DNA from 3 places in the Candidatus Enterococcus dunnyi genome. Region 2 is predicted to be linked to each of the others. Evidence: a T-box and tRNA genes for the amino acid it is inferred to sense, from the RefSeq annotation. Region 2 holds a T-box; the other regions hold tRNA genes.
What was found. The T-box of region 2 lies ahead of argS (arginine--tRNA ligase). A T-box ahead of a tRNA ligase gene usually reads a tRNA of that ligase, here a tRNA-Arg.

Region 1 (7,741 bases), 540 kb from region 2:
GACTCGCCTAATCAAAGGCCACTAGTATTTAAACACACTCTAGAAAAATAGTCTGTAAAAGGGAGGTTAAATGTTTGTTGCTTTTTTTACAAAAAATGCACTTTTATTGCACTTTTTTTCTTTTATGTAATGTAACCGCTCTAAGATGTCAAAAACAAATCTGCTTAAATCATTTGATGGTAGACTGTCACAAAAACAATCAAAGATGGCTGCTTGGTAGTCCGTTTTAGTGGTTCGTTTTTCCTTACTATCTTTTTTCTTTAAATTGATTTAAAATAGTTTAGAAAGAAAAAAGGGTCAAAGCAGGATGAAATGGAGGGATGAGGATGAAAAAAGAAACAGTATTTGATGTTACACATCAGTCGATCCTAGAAACGGCAAAAGAGCTTTTTTTAACGAACGGATACAAAAATACATCCACTCGTGATATTGCTAAAGCTGCGAATATCACACAACCTGCTCTTTACTACCACTTCTCAACCAAGGAGCTTCTGTTTGTTGAGATCAACAAGCAGATCGGCAGCCAGCTAAAAACAGCGATCGAACAAATCATTCAAAAGAATGATTCACTTGAAAATCAATTGATCGATTGCACTAACGCATTGTTGAATGTATACCATCGAGATATTTTTTCTTTTATCCATCAAAGCGCTGCAGAGATGGAGCCGGAGAACAAACAGCAATTGTTTCATATTTTGAATGAGTATTATTTAGAACCACTTCAAAAAGTTTTTGAAACAAGTAAAGAAACGTTGAATAGTCATGTTTCTGCTCAAAAGGCAGCCCAATTTTATCTGATGAGCTTATCGTTATTATTTTCAACAGTCCATCAACTGAGAACAGAGAATGAACGCTCAGAGCAAATCACTGAATTGATGCAGATGGTCTTGCATGGAGTTGTTGCGTAAGGAATAGTATTTTTTTATCATGTGATAAAAAAGTTGTGCTATTCCTTTTTTTATGATAATATTTTTATCAACCGATAAAAAATTGGTTTGTTTTTTTAATTAATTTTTTATCAAGTGATAAAAAAAGAGGTGGATCGGATGTTTTTAGGATTAGAAGAAATGAAGTATTTCAAATTACGTTACACATTGGTTGTCGGAGTCATTGTGCTGGTAGCCTATGTCGCTTTTATGCTATCCGGATTAGCGAATGGATTGGCTCAAGGCGTTAGAAAAGGTGTAGATAATTGGGGAGCTACAAGTATCATTTTATCGGACGATGCAAATAAAAGTTTAAATGCATCCAGTTTAGTAATCGCTGATCTTGACCAGGTAGATGCAAAAATCAAAGAGCCTTTAGGGCAATATGCTGGAGCGTTGAATAAGACAGGGCAAAATAAAGAAGCAGACAAAATCAATATTTCTCTTTTTGGCGTGACTGAGAAAAGTGCGATCAAGCCAGAATTGACTGAAGGCCGCTATTTTGATAAGACTGGGGAAATCATTGTTCCACAAAATTTAGTAGATAAGGGTATCCACTTAGGCGATACCGTAAAAATAGGAAAACTGGACAAACCATTAAAAGTTGTAGGAATAACAAAACAAAATACCTTTAGTATTGTTCCATTGATCTATACATCGATCGATCAATGGCAAGAAATCAAATTTGGCAGAATCATCGAGGGAGATCAGACACCGATCAATGGCATTGTCGTAAAATCAACGCCTACGAGTAAAATCGAGTTACACGCAAGTGATGATCATTTGGCAAAATATAAAATGGAAGATTTTATTGAAAAATTGCCTGGTTATAGTGAACAGAATTTGACTTTGAACGCAATGATCTATTTTCTGTTTGTCATTACTGCAGCCATTATTGGTATTTTTATTTATGTGATGACTCTTCAAAAAACGAGTTTGTTCGGTGTGATGAAAGCACAAGGGATTTCTAATGGTTATATTATTCAATCGATCATTGCTCAAACGTTTATTTTGGGTGTGATCGGCGTAGCAATTGGTGTGATCTTGACGCTATTGACCAATTTGATATTACCTGCAGCAATGCCATTTGAATTAGATACGATGAACTTGCTCATATACAGTGTAGTATTAGTAATTGTCGCTGTGTTTGGCGGCGTCTTTTCGATTCGAACCGTTACGAAAGTTGATCCGATGAAGGCGATAGGAGGATAAAAAAATGGCTGATATTTTAGTGATGAATGATATTAGAAAAACCTTTGGAAAAGGTCATGCTGCAGTAGAAGCATTAAAAGGAGTCAATCTGAATGTTGAGGCAGGGGAATTTGTTAGCATTATTGGACCTTCAGGTTCTGGTAAAAGCACCTTTTTAACGATTGCCGGCGGATTGCAAACACCAAGTACCGGAACCATTCAAATCAATGGCAAAGATTTTACCCATTTAAATGAAAAGAAACGTTCTAGATTGCGCTTTGAAGAGATCGGTTTTATTTTACAAGCATCCAATTTGATTCCATTTTTGACTGTGGAAAAGCAATTTACGCTGGTAGATAAAATTGAAAAGAAAAAGCCTGAAAAAGCTCGTGTCGAAGAGTTATTGGCCTCACTGGACATTGCAGATCTGATGAAAAAATTTCCTAGAGATTTATCCGGCGGGGAACGGCAACGTGTTGCGATCGCCAGAGCACTGTTCAATGAGCCTAGTTTGATTTTAGCTGATGAACCAACTGCAAGTTTGGATACAGAACATGCGTATGAAGTTGTTAAACTTCTAGCGAAAGAAGCACATGAGAAAAAGAAAGCCACGATCATGGTGACTCATGATCCAAGGATGATCGAATGGAGCGACAATGTTTACCGAATTGAAGATGGTGAACTGACAAAAGAATAAGGATTGTTTAAAAGAAGGAAGTAAACGAAATGTTTATTTTCCTTCTTTTTAATTTTAAGTATAATAAAACTTGTTTTTAGGTTATGATGGGGGAGAGAAGTAAAACAGGAGTTGTTTGGAAAAATAGTCAATCAAAAGTTGAAAGCGAGGTAAAATAATGGATAATAGAGTTGAAGTAATGACATTTTCACAGTTGAAAAAACTGGTGGAAGAGCTAGAATCAAATAAAACGGTCACTGATGATACGAAGGTATTTATCGATACGGGCTGGGATAGTGTACAAGAGGTTGAGCCGAATGCACTTCATGTGGAAGAGGTCGTAGAATTCAAAGTTCAGGATGAATTGACAAAGGAATTTTATGTGGGCTATTCTTTGCTTGAAAAAGCTGAACGAATGAATGCTGAAGGAACGGCAGAAACAGCGATCATCATCCGAAATCTATATTAAAATCACCGTTTTTTTCATGTATAAATGTCTTAGAGTACGATATTTGGTTTTAAATGTACATGGTATTTATTTTTTGATATTATTTAGGCATAAAGAAATAGCTACATGAAGAATGAGCACTAGGAAGGTGGTGTTATTTTTGTCGAATAAAATTCCATTTCCAAAAAATTATGAACGATATATTGAGATGGGGCAAGAAGCACTCCAACTCGGAAATAAAGAAGCAGCACTCTCTTATTTTGAAAAAGCATATGCAATTAAACAGGATTTCCCTTTGAATCTGGTTTTGGCAAATACGTATTTGGACACAGAGAACTATGAGAAAGCCTTGTATGTGGTTTCGGAAATGCGTGAGTCCTATTTTGAATATCTGGACTATCTAGAGATCTATATTCATGTGCTGACGAAGAATCAGCTATTCCTTCAAGCGCATAGTATCATCAATGAGCGGATTTTGATGGAACAAAGCGGTGAGATGAGAAAACTTATTTCTCTGAAAAAGAAGGTTAAGCATGTTGAGTTGAAGTATCAGCAATTTGAATCCGTAAAGATCTCGGAAGTAAAAAAAGAACTAAATCAGTTGAATTTATATGATTATTATGAGCAGTTGTCTGTAATCAAAAAATCACTGAATTTACCTCAGGATGATTTTATTAGGCTTGGGAAAAACTTATTACTTGATGGACGGGTACATATTTTAGTTCGGTCATGGATTTTAGAGGAACTTGTCAAACTGCATGTCAAAGAAGAAGTAAAATTTTTGTGGAGAGATGATCAAACTTATACAGTTATTCCTGCAACGGTAGGAACGCCACTGGATTGTGCAGCATATCAGAGAATCTTGCTCTTTTTAGAAAAAGAATTGATCAATGTTGCTCCAATTTTACTAGTAGATATCACTGAAGAAATTCGTTTGCACTTTACATTATTATACCCGCTGGCAGATCAAATCATCAAAAATCCCAGATTGTGGGCGATAAGCTATATCATCTCTTACAATCAATCGATGGGTCAAAAATATCACATAGAAGAAAAAGAAGAAATCAAAAAGATTCAAAAAATACAACATGAAATTCGTTTAGATCTAGAAACGATGGTTCAGTGATAAAATATCGAGGTCGGACACTTCTGCTTCCACCTTTTATTCATTTTTTAAAGGACTGGGTCGTAACTCGTAGAGTTATGTCCCAGCCCTTTTTTGGTAAAAAGCACCTATTTTTTTGAAGTTAATTTTAAGTAGATCAGTAATAAAAATGAAAGAAGAAAGTGGAAAAAAATTCCACCTTGAATAAAGGTAATCACTAAATACACTGATTCTGTATCAAAAATGGTGCTTTGAGTAAAATAACGCTGAATAATAAATTCTGTGAACACTAAAAAAAGAGAAAGAACGAATAACCGTGTGTGAAGCCTCCCCAATATAACCCCTACCCTAACAAATATATTTTGAAGATTTATCATAACATAAAAATAAACGGACGTTTTATCAAATTTTGGCTATATTCATCAGAAATATGAGAAAAAAATGGGAAAAATAGTGTAGAATTATTTATAGGGGATAAAAAAAACATCATCTTCATGATGATGCTTAGGTACAGTCATATTCTAAAAGATGAAAAGAAGAGACGCCATCTAAGAATAAACTGTGCTATAATGCTATTTGTAGCAGAAAATCTTGGTTGAGCAGACGCGCCCTGAGGGAATCGAACCCCCGTCTCAAGAACCGGAATCTTACGTGATATCCACTACACTAAGGGCGCAAGCACGAGTATTAGTTTAGCTGATATTTTAATAAATTACAAGGGGGATGACGAAATTAATGAAATTTGAACAGCATTTGTCCCAACAGCAAAAGCAAGTCCAAAAACTTGCTATGACCCAACAATTGCAGCAGTCGATCCAAATCCTACAGTATAACTCAGAAGAACTCAACGCTTATATAGAAACCAAGTCTCTGGAAAATCCATTGATCGATTTACAAGCGAATACTAGCCATAGTGATTTTACGAACTCTGGCAGTCGAACTTATACAAATGAAGAGTATAATTACTTAAATCAAATTCCTGACGATCAAACCTCTCTTTTTGAATTCCTGATCGATCAGATTCATTTGAATTATCGAGATACTTATTTGAGAACGTTAGTATTGTTTTTAGTGGAATTTATTGACTTAAATGGTTATTTGACCATTGATTTAGAGGAAGCAGCACGACAAACGGGAGCTACTGCTATTGAGATGTTGGATGCCTTGACCTTGATTCAGCAATTAGACCCAGCAGGCGTTGGTGCACGAAATTTGCAAGAATGTTTGATGCTGCAAATTGAACGGGATGATGCAGCGCCATCTTTAGCATACATTGTGATCGAAGAGGAGTTCGATCAACTAGCTAATCGTAAATGGCCGTCGATCGCTAAAAAATTTAAGGTCGATTTGTCTGATATTCAGAAAATTTTCGATTATATCCAAACCTTGACACCATCACCCGGTAGTATTTTTGAATCAACCTCTGGAATTTATATTCGACCTGACTTGACGATTAGAACCAAGGACAGACAGATAACGGTACTTTCTAATAAAAAGGGAGCACCTAAACTGCAGTTTCAACAGGCATATTTTGAACGCATGCAGGCAGTCGAAGATAAAGAAGTCCAGGCATACATTCAAGAAAAGAAAAATGAATTTGAATGGCTTGAAAAAACAATTATTCAACGGGGAGATACGATTTTAAGAGTAGGAAAAGAAATTGTCGAACGTCAGCAGGCTTTCTTTTTCAATGAAGATCGCCCGTTGGTGCCAATGACGCTCAGAGAAATCGCAGAGACTCTTGATATTCATGAATCAACGGTCAGCCGTGCAGTAAATGGAAAATATCTGGAAACCTCTTTTGGTGTTTTTGAATTACGTTCCTTTTTTTCTCATGGTCTGGCCAATGAAAGCACTGGAGAAGAGACGTCAACGAGCAGTGTAAAAAGGCAATTACAGCGTCTTGTAGATAATGAAAATAAAGCAAAACCACTGTCAGATCAAAAGATCGTCGACTTGTTAAAAGAGCAGGACATTGACATATCGCGAAGAACAGTGACTAAATACCGCGAAGCACTGGGTATTCCTGCCTCCTCTAAGAGAAAAAGGTATGATAAATAGAAGAGGCTTAGACAAAAGCATTTAACTGTGAAAAATAAGTCCTTCAATCCTTAGTATCTTTGATACTGAGAGATTTGCTAGCTGATTAGATCGGAACAAAATGAAGTAGGTACTGTGCAATACTGTTTATCTGCGACGTGTTTTTGACGAGAAAGCATCAGCACATTCGTCGTTGTGTTTTACAGCAATAAGAAGGAGCTGCTTTTGTATCGCCATTTATTAAAAATTAAAGGGACTGGAACATAACTCTGCGAGTTACGATCCAGTCCCTTTTTAAAACGAATAAACGGTGGAAGTAGAGGTAAAGCCCTCTTATTTCTCAGAGGTGAATCCTTACGTTCCATCCTCTTTTTTATTTAGGAATCATGGTTTCCAAATCAAATGCTCTGAAGGGAGCCCTTCTTCAATTCCCAGCCAAACAGAGTCAAAATGATGTTTTTGGAGCAGGTGTTTTGATGCACCATTATTTGGATCGATAATAGCATAAACCGTAGCTTTAGAAAGTCTGTCTGAATGCGTGATTTTGGTAAGTAAATCGGTAATGATCTGGTGCGCATAGCCCATTCCCCAATACTCAGGCAGAAGCATATAGCCGATTTCGATTTTCTTTTCTTTATCCCAAGATAATTTAGCAAAACCGATATAAGTGGATCGATCATAGACTTTATAATAGCCAGTGTGATCACTGTGCGCAGCGTTGTAATCAAGGATTTTTTGAAAATTTTCTGCGGCTTCATTATCTGTCTCGGCTTTTTCTGTGATATATCGCATCACACGAATATCTTGACAAAGCTGTTTGTATAATTGTAGATCACTTGTTTCATAAAAACTGAGTGTGAGGTCCTTTTCCATAGATTACAGCCTCCCATAATATAGAAATAAAAAAAGTAGTCACTCTAAAAAAAGAGTACTACTTATTAAAAAAGCCACCTGCCGGGCTTGAACCGGCGACCCCCACCTTACCATGGTGGTGCTCTACCAGCTGAGCTAAGGCGGCAATATTACTGGAATACAGATAACAGATTACCGTAGATTAGAATGTTTGTCAATACGTTTATCCTTGGTAGATAAATGTATAAATTTGTTGAAATGTAAAATAATAAAAAATGAATGGCTATTTTAAATTATTTATTGACACTAGTTCGTTCGTATTGATAAACTAAAATAAGGAGGGGAAAATAAATATGTTTATTGTTTGGGGTAGTAGAGGATTCGAAAAAGATTTAGGGGACACTGTCATTCAATGTGACTGTGGTCATTGTAACAACGAGGTAATTATGCAGGGAAAACAAATAGGACGAAAATTTACATTGTTTTGGATTCCACTTTTTACA
Region 2 (7,741 bases):
ATATCAAAAAAAAGCATCTCTTTGCTCCACTTATTTTCGTTTTTTTAAGAAACATTCACCTTTTTCTCTAATAATTTTTACGTTAACTTCCATTTGCTTAAATTTAACCACGATTTCATACTTCTCATGTATAATAGAAATGATCTTTTAATTAGGAGGAACAAACAATGGCAAATTATAATTGGGGCATCATCGGACTTGGTGATATTGCAACAAGCTTTACAGAAACATTTCAGCATAAACACAGCAGCATACATGCAGTTGCTTCACGTACATTGAGTAAGGCAGAGGAATTTGCTAAACAGCATAATATCCCTACTGCATATGGCTCATACGAGGAACTATTGTCAGATGATTCTATCGATATCATCTACGTTGCAGTACCAAACAGACAACATATCGACCACATCTTGAAAGCTCTGCACGCAGGGAAGCATGTTCTTTGCGAAAAAGCGATCACTATGAATAGCGCTGAACTAACTAAAGCGATGAAACTAGCTGAAGAAAAGAATCTAATTTTAGCTGAAGCTATGACGATTTTTAATATGCCTTTATATCATGAGCTAAAAAGCCAAATCGATTCTGGTCGTTTCGGCAAGCTAAAAATGATTCAGGCGCCTTTTGGCAGTTACAAAGAGCCCGATCCAACCAACCGCTTTTTTAATCCCGAATTAGCTGGCGGTGCTCTTTTGGATATTGGAACGTATGCTGTTTCTTTCGCCCGTTGGTTCTTGAGTGCACAGCCTAAAGTAGTCGCTTCTGTGATGCAGCCTTTCTCTACAGGAGTAGATGAACAATCGGCTACTATTTTACAAAATGATGCACAAGAAATAGCCACTGTTTCACTAAGTTTTCAGGCAAAGATGCCCAAACAAGGAGTTGTGGCTTTTGAAAATGCCTATTTGGTGATCAACGACTATCCTCGAGCAGATGAAGCAAAAATTTTCTTCAACGACGGCACAGTTGAAACGGTCGTCTCTGGTGATAGTTTTCAAGCACTGAATTATGAAATCGACAATATGATCCAAATGATCGAAGGAACCTTGTCAAATCGTTCTCTATTCTTGACAAAAGACGTGATCGATCTATTAGATCAAATGCAGCAAGAATGGCAAAAGTAATCAAAAATAGTGTAAAAATCAAAAAAGCAGTTGACCCTAAATAAACAGGGACTAACTGCTTTTTTCTTTTTAATTATTACATTTCATTTGGTGCATGAAGACCTAATAAACGTAAATCTTCCTTGATGATCGTAGCCATTGCATAAACTAAAGCCAAACGTGATTCTCTCTCAGCATCATCAGCTAAAATTTTCACATGGGCATAATACTTATTGAACGCTTGAGCAACTTGGATCGCATGTTTTGCAATCACTGAAGGCTCATATTTGTCAGCAGCTTGCAAAACGACATCTGGGAATTTTTGAAGTAATTTTACTACTTCCCAGCTTTCTTTATCGTTCAAAGCGTATTCTTTTGTTTCATCGATCGTGAAATCCGCTTTTCTTAAAATACTCATTGCGCGAGCGTGAGTGTATTGAACATATGGTCCTGTTTCACCTTCGAAACGCACAACTTCCTCTAGTACGAAATCAAAATTGTTCAAACGATCATTTTTCAAATCATGGAAAATCACTGAACCGATCCCTACTTGTCTTGCTACCTCTTCGCGATTTGGCAAGTCAGGATTTTTTTCCATGATTTGCTTATTCGCTAGCGAAACTGCTTCATTCAAGACTTCTTCTAGAAGAACGATTTTCCCTTTACGCGTAGATAACTTCTTACCGCCTTGTGTAATCAATCCAAATGGTACGTGATGCATATCATCCGACCACTCAAAACCTAATTCTTTCAACACAGCTTTTAGCTGTTTGAAGTGATTTGACTGCTCGTTACCAACGACATAAATTGCTTTAGCAAAATCATACGTCCGTTTACGATAAACTGCTGCAGCTAAATCACGGGTGATATATAGTGTTGCCCCGTCTGATTTTTTGATCAACGCAGGGTTTAAGTCATACGCAGATAGGTCAACGATTTCAGCACCTTGATTTTCTTGCAGTAGATGCTTTTCTTCCAGCATTGTAACGATTTCAGCCATCTTATCATTATAAAAGGCTTCCCCATTATAAGAATCAAACGACACTTCAAGCATACCATAGATTTTATCAAACTCTTTTAGTGACTCTGTACGGAACCATTGCCATAAATCAGTAGCTTCTTGGTCCCCTTCTTCAAGTTTTTTGAACCACGCACGTGCTTCTTCTTCCAATTCAGGTTGTGTTTCCGCCTCTTCATGAAATTGCACATATAGACGTAGTAATTCTGTAATTGGCGCATTTTTGACGCCTTCTTCTGAGCCCCATTTTTTATAAGCAACGATCAGCTTTCCAAATTGAGTGCCCCAATCGCCCAAATGATTGATACGAACAGGCGAATAACCGATTTTTTCGAGAATAAAGGCAATTGAATTACCAATGACTGTTGAACGTAAATGCCCCATTGAAATTGGTTTTGCAATGTTCGGCGATGACATATCGATCGGTACACTGCCCTTTCCCCCAATAGAACTATCCCCATAATGACCTTTTTCTTTGGCAATCTGAGTGATCACTGCATGACTGACCATCTTTTTATTCATGAAAAAGTTTAAATAAGGGCCAACCACTTCAATTTTTTCAAAATCTGAACCTTCGATTTTTTCGGCTAAATCTGCAGCAATTTGTTGTGGTGCTTTACGGTAGACTTTTGCTAATGAAAAAGCTGGAAAAGCCACATCGCCATGGTCAACTGACTTAGGATTTTCTAATAATTGTGTGACTGTCTCTAAAGATAGATCATCTTTCACTACTGCATAAATAGCTTTTGCTACGATTTCTTTGTTATTCATCTTTCTCCTCCTATATATTAGGTTATTCATTTTTAGTTCATTTGCGCTCGCACAGTTAATGTTTCCTTTATTCTTACTCATCGTTACTTTTTACTTAAGAATATGGCTTTCTTTGACTACTGAAAACTTCTCAACAGATATGCAAGTTTCATCAATTGCGGTGTTTCCTTCGCTTTGATACTTCGCTCCATTCATCGCCAACTACTTTTCAACATCTGCTCTGGCTTTGCCAATCGCAGTGTTTCAAAACAAAAAGTCCCTGGTGTTTAAAAACACCAGAGACGAGAATTTCCCGCGGTACCACTCTAATTGTCCATTCTACGATAGACCCACTTAATCTAATAACGGTAGATAGCCGTCTGCTTGTGCAGATCCTCTAAAGTGCGCTTCCTTTACTTGTCATTTTCGGCTTACACCGTCCCGAAATCGCTTGTGATGACCTTAGATAAAGTACTCTCTTTTTCAACGAATCAATATGAAACTGGATTTATTATAGCAAAATTTTACGAATATGCCTAGTCCTTAATTATTGACCGATCGTTTTAAAGCTCAAACTAGGTTCTGCATTTAGATGAGCATCAGCTAAATGGCCTTTTTCTGCTTCGACGAATGCTGCCGCACCAATCATCGCAGCATTATCCCCACATAGTCTTAATGGAGGAACAATAAAAGTTGTTTCTGGCAATTGATCAGCGATCTCCTGACTTAATCGTTCTCTTAATCCTTGATTTGCAGCAACTCCGCCGGCCATAACTAATTGTTTCACAGGATATTCTTTACAAGCACGTATTGTTTTGTCAACTAATACGTCGATCACACTCGCTTGAAAGCTAGCCGCCAGATTTTCGATACTAAGTGCTTCCTCCCGTTGTTGTGCATTATGAACAGTGTTGATAAACGAGCTTTTTAACCCGCTAAAACTAAAGTCATAATTATCCTCTTTCATCATCGCTCGTGGAAAATGATACGTATCTTGCCCTAAATGAGCCAGTGTATCAATTTCCTTACCGCTCGGATAACTTAATCCTAACACCCGTCCAACTTTATCATACGCTTCACCAGCAGCATCATCTCTTGTTTCACCGATGATTTCAAAGGAGCCAGTTTCTTTCATATACACTAGCTCTGTGTGCCCTCCGCTGACGAGTAACGCCATCAAAGGAAATTGTAACGGCTCTACAAAGTGAGCCGCATAAATATGGCCAGACATGTGGTTGACTGGAATCAACGGCAGATCATGAGCCCATGCAAAAGCCTTTGCAGCGGAAATTCCAATCAATAATGCGCCTACAAGGCCAGGTCCGTAAGTCACTGCCACTCCACTTAAATCAGCCGGTCCTACCTCAGCTTCCATCAATGCGTCTTCGATACACAGCGTGATTTCCTCCACATGATGACGACTCGCGACTTCCGGCACGACACCGCCAAATCGACGATGACTTTTCACTTGAGAAGCAACTATGTTGGATAAAATTTGATCGCCATTCTCAATTACTGCGACACTCGTTTCATCACAGCTGCTTTCGATTGCCAAGATCAGTTTTCTTTCTTTATAAAAAAAAGTCATTGTTCCACTTCCTTAATTTTTAAACACATTACAATTCCATCTTCTACTGGACGTGTGTAATATTTTTTTCGGCGACTAAGCGTCTCGAATTTTTTTTTCAGATATAACTGCTGAGCCGCATAATTGGATGCTCGGACTTCTAAAAAAACAGTCTTGATTCCCTGCTCTTTAAAAAGCTGAATAGCCTGATCCAACAATTGACTGCCTACGCCCATTCCCTGTAACTTCTTTTGGACAACGATATGAGATATATCGACCTCATCTAAAATTTGCTGGTAACTGATAAATCCCTGCCATTCGTCTTCTTCGATCTTTACAAGGTAATCCATTACTTCTTGCTGCAGATCAACACTGAATTGCTCCAATGACCACGGAGAACCATGCTCATACGCGTTTTCACATAATTGCCATAACTTTTCAGCAGCAGACTCGATCGGCAGCTCTTCTTTTAAACAATACATTTGATCACTCTTCTTTTAAAGACAACACCATTTCAAGGGCGTCTTCTTTGTTTTCAGTATAGTACTCCTGCTTGATCGTACTTGATGTAAACCCTAATTTTCTATAGACTCTTTGAGCATTCTTATTACTGATCCTCACTTCTAATGAAATCGTTTCGCATTTATTCAAAACAGAAAACTGCTGAATTTCTTTGATCAAAAAACTACCGATCCCTTTTCCTTGATAGGCAGTAGAAACTGCGACATTTGTAATGTGCGCATCTTTCCCAAACAATCGACAACCAATAAAACCGATCGTTTTTCCTTCTTTTTGAATCAACAAATACAAATGAGGGTCTGTTGCCTGCAGCTCCATTAAAAAGGCGGTTTTCGTCCATGGCATTTCACCGGCATAGACTTCCCTTTCGATAGATAATAAATCCTTGATATCCTCAAATTTGATTGCCCGCACGAAATAATCTTCATTAGAAAGCTGAATCGTTTTTGCTTCATAAGGCCGAGTTTTAAAAAGTAAGCCTGCAAGCTTATTGAAAGGATTAAATCTTTTCAACATATGTTTCTCCTTCAGGTTTATGTTCTTTTAGCCAATTTTCTTCCGCTTCTACTCGTTTCAGATAATCCGGTAAAAAATGATGAATATCCATTGAAGGTTCTGCTGTTCTTCCAAGTCCAGCAAGTACGGAAGCGTTTGGGGTCTGCCATTGAGGAATCGTATTGATCACAGCATCCGGCAAGATTTCTTTTATTTGTTCTTGAAATTTCACAGCATCCTCACCGACAAAATAGATATGTTCAAACTCCTTCAATTGCTTCAACCACTCTTCTAAAGAAATATGTTGATCTGCAATGATCGTCTGTAATTCACCATTTATGTATTCATAGGCTCCTGTATAAACATTATTTCTTCTAGCATCGAACAACGGAACGATCACACCTTTGACCGAAATACAGTTCGCCGCTACCGTTTTCAAACTAGAAATTCCAACTAATTCTTTATTCAGCGTGTATGCTAATGTTTTGGCAGTTGTTACACCTATTCTCAACCCCGTATATGAACCCGGACCTTGCGCAACGACAATTCGATCAAGCTCTTTGGGTTTCAAACCAATATCTTTCATCAATTGTGTGATCGCTGGCATCAATGTCAAACTATGATTGCGTTTCACGGTTATAGTATATTGTCCTAAAATTTTTTCCTCATCACAAACTGCGATAGATAATGTCTGATTCGAGGTATCTATTGCTAAAATACGCACAAAAAAATCCCTTTCTTTCATTAGGTAGTTGTTTCATTGTAGCATATTTTTTCGAAGCAGTAAAAAAGTCCAAGTGTTCTTCTAAATAAATATAAAAAGCACAAGAAAACGTAGACTGAGGCAAAAACATTTAGCTCCAAAAAAATTAAGAAGAAGTTGCTTTTTTTTCCGTTTATTCGAAATTAATGAGGCTGAGACAAAAGCGTTTAGCTCCGAGAAATAAGAAAGAATTTACGAAAATTGCTTTTCAAATTTTAGTGAATTTCTGCTTATTTCCGAAGGAGCTGCTTTTTTTTCGCCGTTTATTCACGTTTAGAGAGCGAAACAAAACTGATTTTTAGTTTTGTCTCGCTCTCTTAAGGTTTCCTAAATTTTAATAAATTGACAGCTAACTCAAAAATAGCTTGTTTTATCTCTACATTTATTTATAGGTTGCTTCTAAATAATCAATCAACGGTTTACTGATATCTGTCGCTGTATCATTTTTTCTAGAGTCTTCTACCATGATCATCGCAGAGAACTTATTATTGCTGCGATCCATAGCCAGAAGGAAGCTATTTTCCTTGCCAACGGTATCTTGTTTCTCTTTGATTTCAGCTGTTCCTGTTTTAGCAGCCAATGAGAATTCAGGATTGTACATATTATGCACGTAACCATCTGCATCTTCCACACTGCCAAGAAGATCCGTCACGATCGTATTAGCCGCATTTGAACTAATTACATTTTCTTTCGTCTTTGTCTCTTTAGACAACTCGATTTTCGGGTAGACCAGCTTACCTTCATTTTGGAAAACTGTATACATCGCCGCTTGCTGGATCGGTGTGATCAAAAGCTGACCTTGACCATAACCTGTATCTGCCAATAGAATCTCTGATTTGAACGAGTCTTCATTTGAAATTTGAGCTGGATTCATCGGAATGGCCAAGTCTAGTTTTTCACCAAAAATAAATTTATCCAGCCCTTTTCTAAAAGTTTCTTCCCCCATACGCAGCGTCTGTTCTGCAAAATAGATATTGTCAGAGTTGACCAATGCTGTTCGTAAGTTGACAGGACTTGCTTCTTTTACCCGCGTCACAAAATAGTCGCCCCAAGAAGCATCCTTCTGCCATTTCAATCCATTGATCGCAAGCTCTTCTTCCGGCTTAAGTGTCCCAGCATCTAAACCAATACCACCTGTGATCGTCTTAAAGGTCGAGCCTGGTGCGTAACCTGTAGCAAACCTTGCTGTAAATGGTAAATTTTCATTATTAGCATACGCATCATATTCTGTTTGAGAAATACCATTTGCAAGCTTATTCGGATCAAAAGATGGTGAACTGACAGTCGCTAATAAATCCCCTTGCCGAGGATCCATCACAACAGCACTGCCTGGACGATTTGCAAAAATAGCATAGCCTTGTGACTGTGCATTTTTATCGATCGTCAATTGAATTTTCTGACCATCTTTTTTCTCTACTTTTTGAAGAACACTTTTTTCCTGTCCATTTTCATCAGTAATAGTGATACTTCCACCGTCTTGTCCACGTAATTCTTTATCAAAGGCTTGTTCCAGCCCAACTTTCCCAACG
Region 3 (7,741 bases), 630 kb from region 2:
GTCACTGTTTGGGGAGTTGTTTTAAAAAGTGTAAACTTTTTAAATAAATAATGTTTAGGAGGAAGAAAAGAATGAATGGATTAACAGCTTGGATGGAAAGGTACATCTTGCCGGTAGCTGCGAAGATTGGCTCGCAGAAGCATTTAGTTGCGCTAAGAGATGCCTTTATTGGGATGATGCCTGTAACGATGGCAGGGGCAATTGCAGTGTTGCTAAATGCGTTTATGCGGGATTTTCCTAATACGTATTTGGGCGAAGGAAATGGAATTACAACATTCTTTACGCCGGTGATTGCAGTCAACGGATTAGTTTGGACAGGCACGTTAGCGATTATGGCAGTTGTTTTTGCGGCTTCATTGGGATGTAATGTTGCAAGAGCATACGATGTCGATGTGTTATCAGGAATGTTAGTTTCGCTAGCAGCATTTTTCATCGGATTACCGCAAAGTGCGACAACGACCGTTACTTTAGCTGAGAAATTACCAAAAAATATCACTCAGCTTTTTACGGATGCTGGAGCGACAGTCAATACGGTTGACGGTGTATCAGCTATTGAAGCTGGTGCTTGGGGTTATTTCCCTTTTGGTAAATATATGGGTGGAACAGGCTTATTTACAGCAATGATTTTTGGGTTTATTTCTGTTATTATTTTTGCGAAGTTAATGAAGAAAAATATTATTATCAAAATGCCTGATTCAGTGCCGCCGGCAGTATCAAAAGCATTTGCAGCAATCATTCCAGGCGTCTTTGCTTTGTATGTATCAGCGATGATCTATCATATCTTTGAGAAAATCACTGGAAAATTGTTGATCGACTGGATCTCTGAATCGATTCAGACGCCATTGATCGGACTTTCTCAAGGATATGGAGCAGTTTTCTTGATCGTATTGCTTGTCCATGTACTATGGTTCTTTGGTTTACATGGAACAAATATCATGTCTCCTGTTTTACAATCGATTTATGGGGTAGCGATGGTCGACAATACTAATGCGTATCAGCAAGGACAAGAAATTCCTTATAAATGGGTTGCTGGTTCATTTGAAGCGTTTGTTTGGCCGGGTGGAGCTGGTGTTACGCTGGTCTTGATCATTTCGATTTTACTTCTATCTAAACGTGCAGACTACAAAACGGTCGGAAAACTTGGTGTGGGCCCAGGCTTGTTCAACATCAATGAGCCGGTGATGTTTGGGATGCCGGTCGTGTTGAATCCGATCATGCTGATTCCATTTATCTTAGCTCCATTAGCAACGGCTACGATCGCTTACTTTGCTACGATGGCCGGCTTAGTCAATCCTGTTGTTGTGAATGTGATCTGGGTGATGCCAACGATCATCAGCGGTTTCCTGGCAACTGCAGGAGACTGGCGCGCAATTGTTCTAACAGTGGTCAATTTAGCTGTCGCATTTGTCATTTGGGCGCCGTTTGTTCTTGCAGCAAATAAAATGGATCCAAATTTAGGCGAACCAGAGGAATAACAAGAATTAAACTAGTGGATGTGAGGCAAAACGGGTGATCCGTTTTGTTTCACATCTATTTTCTTTTTTTCTGGTGCCTAGTTTTAACTTAGAGTACAATGAAAATGAAGTTTACTTTAATTGGGGTGAAATGATATGAAAAAAGCGATCCGTCAGATGGGGATCAAAGAATTGAATGAAATGTTTGATTTGGCTGCATATGCATTTAATTCAGAAAAAACAGAAAAACGTAAGGAACATTTTAAACAAATTGTAGAACATTCGCAAAACTATGGCTGCTTTTCAGAAAATGTCTTGATGAGTCAGGTGATTTCTACACCATTCACTGTGGATTTTCATGGAACAGTTCATAAAATGGCTGGTATCGGCTGTGTTTCGTCTTATCCTGAATATCGTGGCCAAGGCAGTATTTCAGCGATCATGTCAAAACTATTGGAGGATTTGGCAGAGCAGGAGGCTTCTTTGGCTTACCTAGCACCATTTTCTTATCCTTTTTATCGTAAATATGGTTTTGAACAGCTATTTGAGCAAATTAGCTATACTATCAAGGCGGCAGATTGGCCGCATGTAAAAGTCGGTTCAGGAAAGATGAAGCGTGTAAATTTTGAAGAAATCAAGCCGATTTGTCAAACAATTTATGCTGGTTTAGAGAAAAATCAGCGGGGTGGAATGATTCGGGAAAATTGGTGGCTGGATTATAGCTTGGGTTCCGATGAAAAGAATTCATTTGCCATTTACGAAGACGAGGAGGGGAATGTAACGGGCTATTTAATTTATCGATCCAGTGCAGCGCGTTTCACTATCAAGGAATGGGGCTATTTGTCTAACCAAGCATTTCAGGCGCTTGTGGGCTTTATCGGTTCGCACAATGGCTCTTCACAAGAATTCTATTTTGAAACAGGACATACGGGCCATGATTTAAGTCATTTGATGCCGGCTCCTCTCGTTGATATGAAGCTGACACCTTTTATGATGGGGAGAATCGTCTCGATCGAAGCTTTCTTGCATCGATATCCTTTTGCGCCTGGAAAAAAAGAGACGTATTATTTTGAAGTAGTGGATTTTTACGCTCCTTGGAATGAAGGAACGTGGAGGCTGAGCATCAATGAAGCTGGACAGGGGACAGTAGAGAAATGCTCTGAAAAAATAGACTCTTCAAGGGTGATCAATGGAACGATCCAAGCGTGGACGCAATTGTTTATGGGGTATTGCACAAGTAGTGAATTGCTCTTTTATGAAAGAATACATGGAGAAAGTAAGCTGCTAGAGGAATTGGGTGACCGGCTGGTAAAAGGAAAACCTGTTTTAGAAGAGTATTTTTAAAAAATCTATACTCAAAAAGATAGAGCATTATTCCTGTTGACATCAATTGAAAAGACTTTTAAAATAAAAACAGATGTTTTCATTGAAAGATGAAAACATCTCCTGAGTTCCCGTAGCTCAGCTGGATAGAGCAATTGCCTCCTAAGCAATAGGTCGCACGTTCAAATCGTGTCGGGGACGTTCAATGATCATGGATAATGGTTAAAATCAATAGCTTGGCGAAGGCTGCTAGTATGACAGATGAAGAAATAAGTGTGTAAAAGATGGATTTGCATGTTGAATACATGCTTATTTTTTTAGGTTAGTTATCATTATGCATAAAAATAATGCAGAAAATTGATGTATTTCTTTCGAATGACTATTGTAATCTAATGAGTAACTATTATATAATTATGATGTTACAAAGAAAGGAATGTGAGAAAATGAAAAAGGTTCGTTTATTGTTGTTAGGTTTAGTTGGAGCTGCTATTTTTGGTACAACTGCTGCCCATGCCGAAGAAGAAGTCACTATTACACCCTATGGTAATTTTGAAAGTGAGAGCGTTTTATCGGACTCTGTAGAGCCAGATGCGGCACCAGCTATTTCACGTGCTGCTGCAGCGCCGGAAGTAACTTATCGCACTCATGTGCAAGATATTGGCTGGCAAGGTTGGAAGAAGAATGCACAGGTTTCTGGAACGTCAGGACAGAAAAAACGTTTAGAAGCCATTCAATTGAAAGTCAATTCTGGTTATACAGGTGATATCCAATATCGTACTCATGTACAAGATATTGGCTGGCAAGCTTGGAAAAAGAATGGTCAAACCTCAGGGACATCTGGTCAAAAGAAACGTTTAGAAGCGATTCAAATCAAATTGACAGGTCAATTAGCGCAAGTATATGATGTATTTTACCGTGTCCATGCACAAGAATTTGGCTGGATGGGCTGGGAAAAAGGTGGACTTCCCGCTGGAACATCAAGATATTCTTATCGCTTAGAAGCGATCGAAGTCAAACTAGTACCTAAGAAAAATTATGTAACGATCAATACATCAGCGAAAACGTCTTATAGAGAAAATAAAAAATATGCTGGTGAGTTGGATCCCAAAAAATTAGGTGTGCCAAATTCATATTTGAAAAATGGATTAAAACTATTTAAAGATACTAAATCAGTTGAAGCATTTGCATTATCAGTATTGAATGATAAAAATCGTAAAGCTGTTTCTTGTGATATTTATCAAATTAGACAAGGCCTGAAAACAATTGGTTACACAGTAGACTTTTACTTCCCGTATTAATATAAAGAAAACCTGTAAAGCGTACATTCGCTTCACAGGTTTTTTTAGTATCTATTTGTTCGTAGAATTCATTTCTTTATTAAGAGTTAAATGAATTCTTATGCCCAATCTCCATTACGGAAAATAGGAACTCTTGTACCATCTGTGCGAATACCATCAATGTTCATTTGATCCGAACCAATCATAAAATCAACGTGGGTTTGACTGCGATTTAGTCCTACCGTTTCTAATTCCTCTTCAGTCATTTCAGTACCCCCTTTAACGCTAAAAGCATAGGCAGAACCAAAAGCTAAATGGTTTGAAGCATTTTCGTCAAACAAAGTATTATAAAAAGTAATACCAGATTGAGAAATAGGAGACGGATCAGGAACTAAAGCGACTTCGCCTAACTGACGAGCACCTTCATCTGTGTCGAGCAATGTTTCTAAAACCTCTTGGCCTTGTTCAGCAGAAAAATCAGTGACCTTACCAGCTTTGAACGTAAATGTCATTCCGGAAATAGTCGTTCCGGCATAACTTAATGGTTTGGTACTAGAAACAACGCCGTCCACACGGCGACAATCAGGAGCAGTAAAGACTTCTTCTGTTGGCATATTTGCCATGAATTTTTCTCCACGGACATTGTCACTGCCTGCGCCTTCCCATAAATGATTTTTAGGAAGTCCAATCACTAAATCTGTGCCAGGGGCTGTATAATGCAGTGCATCAAATTGTTCTTCATTCAATTCGGCTGCTTTTGTTGCTAACTTCACGTCATGTGCGTGCCAAGCTGCTACTGGATCTTCTTCATATACGCGAGTTGTTTTGAATATTTCATTCCAAAGAGCATCGACTTGTTGTTCACTATCTGCTAAATCAGGGAAAACCTTCGCTGCCCATTCTTTACCAGCAGCTGCGACAACACTCCAGCTGACTTTATTTGCTTGTGTTGCTTTTCTTAAATTCATCAAAGCTTTACCTGAGGCTGCTTGGAAAGAAGCGACACGATCAGTATCCACACCGGATAAAGCATCAGGATCAGCAGAAACAACGCTGATTCTGCTAGCACCTTTGTTGACCCAGTCATCGGTTTGGTCGATTTTATATTGTGGGATATTTTCTAAATATTTTTCATCAGCATGCAGTAAAAATTGACGTTGAACCTGATCGTCCGTCCATTGAACGATCACTTCTCCTGCACCTAATTTGTATGCTTCTTCAGTGATCAGTCTAGCTAAGGGTGCTTGATCCACACTGATTTGTAGAACAATGCTTTGTCCTTTTTGAACGTTTACACCTGTTTCAACAATTAAACGAGCATATTTTTTTAGCGTTTCCTCAAAATTCGGTAATGTCATAGTGTAACCTCCTAATTTTCATTCATTTGACTGTGAATATCATAACATGGAGAACGTGCGAACTCAAACGATCGAGCATTGATTTTTGTTTATTTAATTATATAAAAAAGGGCTATAAAGGTAGGTATAATCGAATAAATAAAATAATATAAAATAAAGGACTAGTATTTTGCAGAAAACTTAAATCGTGTTACAATAACTATAGTATTTATATGGAAGCGTTGTAAAGGATAGGTAGAGGGGATTGAAGGATTATGGCAAGAAAAAAAACAATTACTAAAGATCAGATTTTAAATGCTGCATACGAAGTAGTGGCCAACGAAGGCTTTTCAAAATTCACCGCACGTAACATTGCAACCCAAATGAAATGCTCAACACAACCTATTTATTTAGAATTTAAAAATATGGATGATTTAAAAGAAGAACTCTTCGAAAAAATCCATCAATATTTAGCAAACGAAGTATTCCCTGTCGCTCACACAGGAAATACGATTGTCGATCTAGCGTTGAACTATATCCACTTTGCTAAAAATGAAAGTAAATTGTATCGCGCGTTATATTTGGAAGAATATGGCGGCGGGAAGAGAATGCAGGAGTTTTCCTATAATTACTTTTCAACGGCAGTCAAACAAGATCCGGATTACGAAAAACTGAATGATACTGAAATCAATTCTTTGCATATGGGCACATGGATCGTTGCAACAGGGATCGCTGCTTTGATGACATCTGGTATTATCCACCCAAGTGACGAACAAATCGAACGCTTGATGCTAGAAGCTATTGAGCAGATCCTTGAACGAGATACACCGATCGATATTGATAATTAAAAAATAGACTGGAAAAAGCATATACAATGTTTTTCCCAGTCTATTTTCTTGATTATTTAACGGCTTCTGCTAATTTTTTAGCAAAGGCTTCTAAGTTTTGGATGTCTTCTTCTTCTGCAGCTAAATCAACTTTTACGTTGTCTGCGCCTTTAGTTGCACCGATTTTTGTGAATACTGCGTCAAAATCATCTACAGATTTACAAAAATCATCATAGAAAGTATCTCCAGAACCACAAACACCGTATGTTTTTCCAGAAAGATCGATTTCTTGAAGCTCTTCATAGAAGTCAACGATCTCGTCAGGCAACTCGCCGTCTCCATAAGTGTATGTAGCAACAACACAAATATCTGCATCTTCAAAATCTTCAGGGTCCACCTGAGTACATTCGTTGATTTCAACTTCAATATCTAAGTTTTCGAAAGCTTCTGCGACGATATCAGCGATCTCTTCTGTATTTCCAGTCATACTTGCATAAACAATTTTAGCTAAGGTCATTAGAATTTCCTCCTTCAAGTAATACAATCATGATTATAGCAGAAGAAGGAAGGTCGTGTAAATTACAAAATGAGGCATTTCTAAGAAGTAGCTCATTGAATGAATAAACCTTTGATATCAAGTGATTGTTTATGTTTGTTTAGTATAAATATCGTTTGTGCAGGATTTCAAAACGACTTTTCAGTGAAATTTTCACAAATTATGATAAAATACTCTTAGTATAAAGATTATCTAGCTTGGCTAGCCGGTCTCCAGAAATAGGAAGAGACTAAAATATATCGCTGGACAAAAGCGTTACTTGGCTAATTTTTTATCAGAATTGAGCAAGCCTGATACGCTTTTAAATTTTAGGAGGAAGAGATTGAATGATTACACTAAAATCACCAAGAGAAATTGAAATGATGGATGAATCTGGAGAACTATTGGCAGATGTTCACCGTCATCTACGCACATTTATCAAACCAGGGATCACAAGCTGGGATATCGAAGTTTTTGTTCGTGACTTTATTGAAAGTCACGGCGGGATTGCTGCCCAAATCGGCTTTGAAGATTATAAATATGCTACCTGCTGTAGTATCAATGATGAAATTTGCCATGGCTTTCCTCGGAAAAAGCCACTGAAAGATGGAGATTTGATCAAAGTGGATATGTGTATCGACCTTAAAGGGGCTGTTTCTGATTCCTGCTGGGCGTATGTCGTAGGTAATTCGACGCCGGAGCTAGATCATTTAATGGAAGTGACAAGAAAAGCATTGTATTTGGGAATCGAGCAAGCAAAAGTCGGGAACCGCATTGGTGATATCGGTCATGCGATCCAAACATATGTTGAAAGTGAAAACTTATCCGTTGTTAGAGATTTTGTAGGTCACGGTGTTGGACCAACGATTCATGAAAGTCCTGTGATCCCTCATTATGGAGAAGCTGGTAAAGGCTTACGTTTGAAAGAAGGTATGGTCATTACGATCGAGCCAATGGTCAATACTGGAACTTGGCGCATGAAAATGGA

Region 1: it has a tRNA-Arg gene. The T-box ahead of argS (arginine--tRNA ligase) is inferred to sense a tRNA for this amino acid. The anticodon was not compared.
Region 3: it has a tRNA-Arg gene. The T-box ahead of argS (arginine--tRNA ligase) is inferred to sense a tRNA for this amino acid. The anticodon was not compared.

Annotation. Positions count from the first base shown of each region.
Region 1 is NZ_CP147246.1:1,076,013-1,083,753, reverse strand. It holds gene A5889_RS05135 (TetR/AcrR family transcriptional regulator) at 327-908, shown strand; gene A5889_RS05130 (ABC transporter permease) at 1,047-2,138, shown strand; gene A5889_RS05125 (ABC transporter ATP-binding protein) at 2,143-2,814, shown strand; gene A5889_RS05120 (hypothetical protein) at 2,972-3,262, shown strand; gene A5889_RS05115 (tetratricopeptide repeat protein) at 3,393-4,367, shown strand; tRNA gene A5889_RS05110 (tRNA-Arg) at 4,951-5,022, opposite strand; gene rpoN (RNA polymerase factor sigma-54) at 5,082-6,407, shown strand; gene A5889_RS05100 (GNAT family N-acetyltransferase) at 6,771-7,259, opposite strand; tRNA gene A5889_RS05095 (tRNA-Thr) at 7,332-7,404, opposite strand; gene A5889_RS05090 (zinc-ribbon domain-containing protein) at 7,592-7,741, shown strand, end outside.
Region 2 is NZ_CP147246.1:535,890-543,630, forward strand. It holds gene A5889_RS02485 (Gfo/Idh/MocA family protein) at 168-1,121, shown strand; gene argS (arginine--tRNA ligase) at 1,198-2,889, opposite strand; T-box leader at 3,164-3,364, opposite strand; gene tsaD (tRNA (adenosine(37)-N6)-threonylcarbamoyltransferase complex transferase subunit TsaD) at 3,416-4,456, opposite strand; gene rimI (ribosomal protein S18-alanine N-acetyltransferase) at 4,453-4,917, opposite strand; gene rimI (ribosomal protein S18-alanine N-acetyltransferase) at 4,922-5,470, opposite strand; gene tsaB (tRNA (adenosine(37)-N6)-threonylcarbamoyltransferase complex dimerization subunit type 1 TsaB) at 5,454-6,173, opposite strand; gene A5889_RS02515 (penicillin-binding transpeptidase domain-containing protein) at 6,595-7,741, opposite strand, start outside.
Region 3 is NZ_CP147246.1:1,163,369-1,171,109, reverse strand. It holds gene A5889_RS05500 (PTS sugar transporter subunit IIC) at 72-1,475, shown strand; gene A5889_RS05495 (GNAT family N-acetyltransferase) at 1,611-2,798, shown strand; tRNA gene A5889_RS05490 (tRNA-Arg) at 2,905-2,978, shown strand; gene A5889_RS05485 (Ig domain-containing protein) at 3,221-4,075, shown strand; gene A5889_RS05480 (aminopeptidase) at 4,174-5,412, opposite strand; gene A5889_RS05475 (TetR/AcrR family transcriptional regulator) at 5,667-6,239, shown strand; gene A5889_RS05470 (flavodoxin) at 6,292-6,735, opposite strand; gene map (type I methionyl aminopeptidase) at 7,101-7,741, shown strand, end outside.